2 linked regions of the Microscilla marina ATCC 23134 genome follow. The main gene of each other region encodes a partner of the protein of the gene in region 2 in a complex. Links are inferred from orthologs where the notes say so. Each region holds a gene or a part of one and is shown on either strand. Other genes may lie near its edges.

What was found.
Region 1: the proteins of M23134_RS34530 (region 2) and uvrB are in contact, whole or in part, in a crystal structure (PDB 7EGT), measured with the Thermus thermophilus proteins. The link is inferred for Microscilla marina ATCC 23134 from one-to-one orthologs. Residues at the interface, in WP_096412145.1 of Thermus thermophilus: His654, Arg656, Phe657, Gln666, Asp668, Glu669, Lys680, Arg681, Leu682, Ser683, Lys685, Tyr686, Ala687; in WP_096411307.1 of Thermus thermophilus: Glu23, Leu25, Arg26, Asp27, Gly28, Glu29, Arg30, Phe31, Arg55, Glu326, Asp327, Phe328, Glu379, Ser382, Gln383, His398, Gly400, Arg401.

What each region holds. Positions count from the first base shown.
Region 1 is NZ_AAWS01000051.1:45,396-48,615, reverse strand. The notes cover bases 329-3,216. They hold uvrB (excinuclease ABC subunit UvrB), read left to right. Parts: upstream 329-707; coding sequence 708-2,726; downstream 2,727-3,216. Other genes in these bases: M23134_RS30425 (DUF1579 family protein), read right to left, coding at 3,029-3,216. Also shown: more of M23134_RS30425, read right to left, coding at 3,217-3,220. UniProt on the Escherichia coli protein: The UvrABC repair system catalyzes the recognition and processing of DNA lesions. A damage recognition complex composed of 2 UvrA and 2 UvrB subunits scans DNA for abnormalities.
Region 2 is NZ_AAWS01000072.1:12,015-15,303, reverse strand. Bases 274-3,230 are described here. They hold M23134_RS34530 (ATP-dependent helicase), read right to left. Parts: upstream 2,890-3,230; coding sequence 658-2,889; downstream 274-657. Other genes in these bases: M23134_RS34525 (STAS/SEC14 domain-containing protein), read right to left, coding at 3,164-3,230; M23134_RS34535 (DUF4290 domain-containing protein), read right to left, coding at 274-529. In the rest of the region: more of M23134_RS34535, read right to left, coding at 1-273; more of M23134_RS34525, read right to left, coding at 3,231-3,289. UniProt on the Escherichia coli protein: A helicase with DNA-dependent ATPase activity. Unwinds DNA duplexes with 3'-5' polarity. Translocates on single-stranded DNA with 3'-5' polarity. Initiates unwinding more efficiently from a nicked substrate than double-stranded DNA.

The sequences.
Region 1 (3,220 bases), on a different replicon or contig from region 2:
ATAGAATAGATTCTACGAGTAACCTTTCTTGTGTGGTAAAAGCCCCGAAAACGAAGATTAATGGGTAATACTTACCCAAAAAAAAGGTATAATTCAAAGATAACTGATCGAAATACACCTCTTTGTTTGTACTTTTTCATTAATCAGTTCATTCATTTAGTCAACATTTTCAAGACCTTACCTTGTGCATTTTGCCTGCTTTGTGTTAGGAGGCACAGGTAAGTTAACTATTAATAACGCAGGGCTTAATTTTAAATAAGTCGGGGCATTATCTTAATAAAATTCTCACAAGCCTGATCATATTCCCTCATGCCAATGTCTTGTCCTCAGGGTCAAAACAAAAAATGTTTACTTTCAAGGTAATGTAAGTTAGCGCACTGTATCAATCAAAATGAAAGCAGTAATTGCTATAGTTTTTCTATTAAAAATAAAATGCCTTTACTATATAAAATCAAACTTTTTAGTAAACAAAATTACAAAAAATACGTAGTGTTTCAACCTGTTTTCACTTTTTATCAGGTTTTTTATTAAAATAATTATACAAAACCCTTTCTGTTAAAACCAACACAACTGATAACCCTCTATTTACCAAGCCATTGACTTGCTCAATGTACTGATATTTTTTGCAGTTTTTATACTTTTGGTATGTGTTAAAAAACAGTATATTTGCTAATGCACTTTTAGCAAGCAAAACCAACACCTTGAGTATGTATAAATTAGTATCTGATTTTGACCCAATGGGCGACCAGCCTAAGGCAATAGAACAATTGATTCATGGAATAAAAAACGGTGAAAAAGCACAAACCCTACTGGGAGTAACTGGTTCGGGTAAAACATTTACTGCTGCCAATGTGGTAGCCCAACTCAACCGCCCTACTTTGGTGCTCAGCCATAACAAAACCCTGGCGGCACAGTTATACGGCGAGTTCAAACAGTTTTTTCCCGACAATGCCGTTGAGTACTTTATTTCTTATTATGATTATTATCAACCCGAAGCGTTTTTGCCTACTACAGGTACTTATATCGAAAAGGACTTGTCTATCAACAGCGAAATAGAAAAGCTTCGCCTGAGTGCTACCTCAGCTTTGTTGTCGGGCAGGCGCGATGTATTGGTGGTAGCTTCGGTATCGTGTATTTACGGTATTGGCAACCCAGAGGAGTTTGGCAAAAACGTGATCAGCCTAAAGGTAGGCGATGAGATAAGCCGTAACAAGTTCTTGTTTGCCTTGGTAGACATTCTCTATAGTCGTACTGAAGCGGGTTTTGAGCGGGGTAACTTTAGGGTAAAAGGCGACACGATTGATATTTTTGTAGCGTATGATGACTTTGCTTTTAGAATTTTCTTTTTTGGCGACGAGGTAGAAGCAATTCACCGCATTGATCCCGAAACCAACCAAAAGTTATCTGAAGAAACAGCCATTTCTATATTTCCGGCAAACTTGTTTGTAACCGGGCAAGATGTATTGCACCAGGCAATCAAAGAGATTCAGGATGATATGGTAAAGCAGGTGTTGTATTTTGAAAAAGAAAACCGGGTAGAAGAAGCCAAACGAATCAAAGAAAGAACAGAGTTTGACCTGGAAATGATGCGCGAACTGGGTTACTGTTCTGGGGTAGAAAACTATTCGCGTTATTTTGATCGTCGCAACCCTGGGTCGCGCCCTTTCTGCTTGCTCGATTATTTTCCTGACGATTACTTGTTGTTCATTGACGAGAGCCACGTTACTTTGCCCCAAATACGCGGCATGTATGGGGGTGACCGTTCGCGTAAGACCAACCTGGTAGATTATGGCTTTAGGCTACCTTCGGCGCTTGACAACCGCCCACTCAACTTTCAGGAGTTTGAAACTATGATGAATCAGGTGATTTATATAAGTGCTACACCCGCTGAGTATGAACTCGAAAAGTCGGAAGGGGTCATTGTAGAACAGTTGATTCGCCCAACTGGGGTAATCGATCCGGAGATTTTTGTGCGCCCCAGCCTCAATCAAATAGATGACCTGCTGGAAGAAATAGATGCTACACTCAAAGATGATGGGCGGGTGTTGGTAACTACCCTGACCAAACGCATGGCAGAAGAACTAAGCAAGTACCTCGACCGATTGGACATTAATTGTACTTATATTCACTCGGATGTGAAACCGCTGGAACGGGTAGAGATTTTGCGTCAGTTGCGTTTGGGCGAAATAGATGTACTCATTGGGGTAAACTTGCTGCGGGAGGGGCTCGACTTGCCCGAAGTATCGCTGGTGGCAATTATAGATGCTGACAAAGAAGGTTTTTTACGCAACGAACGTTCGCTGATTCAGACCATAGGGCGGGCAGCTCGTAACGAAAAAGGGAAGGTAATTTTGTATGCCGACAAAATGACGGGATCGATGGAACGTGCCATGAACGAAACCCAACGCCGTCGCAAGGTTCAGGATGAGTACAACAAAAAACACAACATTACCCCCAAAACTGTACGCAAAAGCAAAGAAGCGATTATGGGGCAAACCAATGTTGCAGACAAGCGCAAGAAAGCGGGGGCAAATTATTATACAGCTCCTGATACTATAAATATGGCTGCCGACCCAGTGGTGAGCTATATGACCCAAGACGACTTGCAGAAGCTTATCAAAACAACCCAAAAGGCGATGGAAAAGGCAGCCAAAGACCTCGATTTTATGGAAGCAGCTCGTCTACGCGACGAATTGGCTGATTTGAAGACAATGCTGAAGAAGTAATACATAGGTGCTAGGGACTAGGCGCAAGGTGCTAGGTACACCCTGTTCCATAGGCAACCAACAGGGGCAAGTTCTAGATGCCGATGAATATTGGTGCTACGCCCTGTTTAACTCCGTTGAACTCATCGGCAACTAACAGGGGGCAAGTTCCTAAATTCCGATGAATACCGGTGCTATTTCCTATTTCACAAAAAGCTTGTAAAGCATTTATTTTCAGATATTTACAAGTTTACTAATTAAAAAAACTACACCATACCTGCCAGCGTTTGCTCGCTCTGGCAAGTATGGTTATGCTTTTTGTTTTATTTTATTTTGGTATACTTTATTCTCCAGTTCAACTTCCAGGTTTTGCCCTTGTCAAGCGACGCCTCCCAGTCCCAGTCGAAACTATCGGCTTTGATGTTGTAAAATACCATACGTTGCTTAATGATTTTACCCTTATATTTGCCTTTAGTACCCGTAAAAGACCGCTCAAAAATACGCTTGTTCCCATC
Region 2 (3,289 bases):
ATACAGTCTCATCATCTATGTTGTCTTTGTTCCAGCTTATATAGAAGCCTTTCATCAAACGTGCTACATACACTACTGCTACCAGTTGGCTTTCCAGGTCTTCTTCTTCTAATGCCTTTTCTACCAGCAACTCTATATTTCTGCCGTAGTGCTTATAGTGCAATCGGTTAGAGTTGTACGCCAACATTTTAGGCCTTTTACCCAGTTTGTCTTTAGCTGGCATAGGGAAAGGGCTCTCTATATCTATTTCAAAACCCGACATAATGTACAAGTCATCCCAAAGTTTGTTTTGAGTGTCTTGTGAATCACGCATGTTAGGGTTGATCTGTCGCATCAAATCTATCAGGGTATAAGCATACTGGGTGCGTTGCTCGCGGTCTTCAAGGTTGGCTATGTAGTCGGCAATTTTTTGAATATTTCTACCATATTCTTTCATTGTCAACTTGGGGCGTTGGGTATTATAATTGAAGCTAGCAGAATTACTTTCTTTCAAAGGTTGATTCGCTGACTCCTGATTTTCTTCGTTCATCTTTTCAATTTTTTGAATATTAAATAAAATTTTATGAATTGAGTTGCTTTTTAGATGTGCAAACAAGAGAGGACGGACGGGGGCATGTTGCGGTTCGTCTCGAACTACTATTTGTTCATGTTGCAAACTTATTCATGAATTTTGAGTTTAGCAAAACTCAATAGCAAAGTTTTTTCTCCAGCTTTCTCAAAAGCAATCACTGCTTTGCGGTCATTGTTATGTGCTTTTACCGCTTTTACCATTCCCAAACCAAACTTTAGGTGTTCTACCTTCATTCCTGCCTGTAGGTTTCGGGTGTCACTAGGTTTGAAATTGGGCGAAGGTTTGTGGGTAAAGTTTTGCGCTGGAGCAGACCTTTGCGGGCGTAAGTTTTTTACAAAACTGGTATTTACATGGTTCGCTGCATTGGTTTTGCCTTGTCCCTGTTCCAAAAAACGAGGGTCAATCTCTTTTAAAAAACGGCTGGGCTCACAGTTTTTTATTCGCCCATATTGGTAGCGGCTGGTCGCAAACGAAAGGGTCAGTTTTTTTTCGGCACGGGTAATCGCTACATAAAACAAACGTCGTTCTTCTTCCAGTTCGTTGCGGCTCGATAGTGCCATTTGCGACGGAAAGAGCTCTTCTTCCAGCCCTACCACGTATACCTGCTGAAACTCTAGCCCTTTGGCAGCGTGTATGGTCATCAGGGTCACTTTTTCTTCGCCATCGTCTTCGGCTTCATCAGCACTGGTAGCCAGCGACACTTCCTGCAAAAATGCACTCAAGTCTTTTTCCTGATTATCAGGATTGTCCACAAATTCTTTGATGGCATTCAGCAACTCTTGTACGTTTTCGTAACGCGACAATCCTTCAATAGTTTTATCTTCGTAGAGGTCTTTCAACAAACCCGACTCTTTGGCCACCAGCGAGGCTGTTTCAAAAGCGTCTAACTTGGTAGAAGCATCTTCAAATTTTTTGATCAGCTCGGCAAATCCGGCAATAGCCGTAGTGGCACGCCCGGTTACATATTTCCTAATATTACTAATGACTTCCCACAAGGGCAACTCACTTTCATAAGCAGTGGCCAATACTTTTTGCAAGGTAGTGTTGCCTATGCCTCGTTTGGGTAGGTTAATGATTCGTTTGAGGGCTTCTTCGTCTTTGTGGTTTACTGTGTAGCGCAAGTAAGAGATCAGGTCTTTGATCTCACGGCGTTGGTAAAACGACAAGCCTCCTATAATTTTGTATTTGATATTGGCTTTGCGTAGGGCTTCTTCTATGCTTCGCGATTGGGCATTGGTGCGGTACAATATAGCAAAGTCATTGTTGCCCAACTGGTGCTGCATTTTCTCCTCAAAAATAGATTGCGCCACCATTTTCCCTTCCTCATTGTCCGACATCGCCTTAAACAAACGAATTAGGTTGCCATCTTCGTTTGAGGTCCATACATCTTTTTGTAATTGGGCTTTGTTTTTGGCAATCAGTGAGTTAGCTGCTTTTACTATAGTTTTGGTAGAGCGGTAGTTTTGCTCCAGACGAATGGTTTGCAGGGTAGGGTAGTCTTTCTCAAAGTTGAGAATGTTTTGAATATCGGCTCCCCGAAAGGCGTAAATACTTTGGGCATCGTCACCCACTACACAAATATTATGGTGGGCTGCCGCCAAACGTCTTACAATCAAGTATTGCGATAAATTGGTGTCTTGAAACTCATCGATGAGTAAGTATTTAAATTTTTGCTGGTATTTTTGCAGTGCTGCCGGGTGGTCTCTGAATAATATATTGGTATTGAATAGCAAGTCGTCAAAATCCATCGCGTTTGACTTGATGGCACGCTCTTGGTAAATCTTGTAAATGCGCCCTATCTCAGGTCGGCGATACGCCCGGTCATCTTCGGCATAGATGGGGTTGTTTAGGTACTCACGGTAAGAAATAAGTCGGTTTTTTGCGCCCGAAATCCGATTGAGTACCACATTGGCTTTGTATACCTTATCGTCGAGGTTGCGTTCTTTTACAATGCTTCTTATCAACGATTTAGAGTCGTCAGTGTCATAAATAGAAAAGCTACTGGTGTAGCCGATTTTGTCAGCTTCAAACCGGAGTATTTTGGCAAAAACAGAGTGAAAAGTACCCATCCAAATATCTTTTGCCTTGTCGCCAATGATTTTTTCAATTCGAAGGCGCATTTCTCCGGCAGCCTTATTGGTAAACGTTAAAGCCAAAATATTGTATGCGGGCACCCCAGTGCCTATCAGATGAGCAATACGGTTAGTCAATACCCTGGTTTTACCCGAACCGGCACCTGCAATAATCATAATAGGCCCATCTTTATGCAATACAGCTTCCCGTTGAGGGTCGTTCAAGCCTTTGATGTAATCATCCATTTTTGTCTGCTAATTATATCTGTTGTTTTGAGGTGTAAGTAGCGGCAAGTTTTTGATAGTAAGCCTGCACCTTATTTTTTTATGTAAACTTCAATACCATACCAGGCAAATTTCATCATTTACACATCCTTCAAAGTTACAAAAAATACCAGATATTAAGAAACAAAGTCAAAGAGTGATGGTAGGAAAAAACAGTGGGGAGGGAGCAAAAAAAATCCTGCTCTTGGTTCAACAGCAGGAATATACAATGAGCTTGTCAATACAAAACACCTTTCTAATCTTTTACCAGCCACTCCCTGGCTTCTTCTTTTGAGGTAAAATACCTTGTGTCCAGTGTTTTTCCTTCTTCACCTTCCATTGCCTGTTCAATAGACATTTGCGAAAATATTTCTTCGGCAAT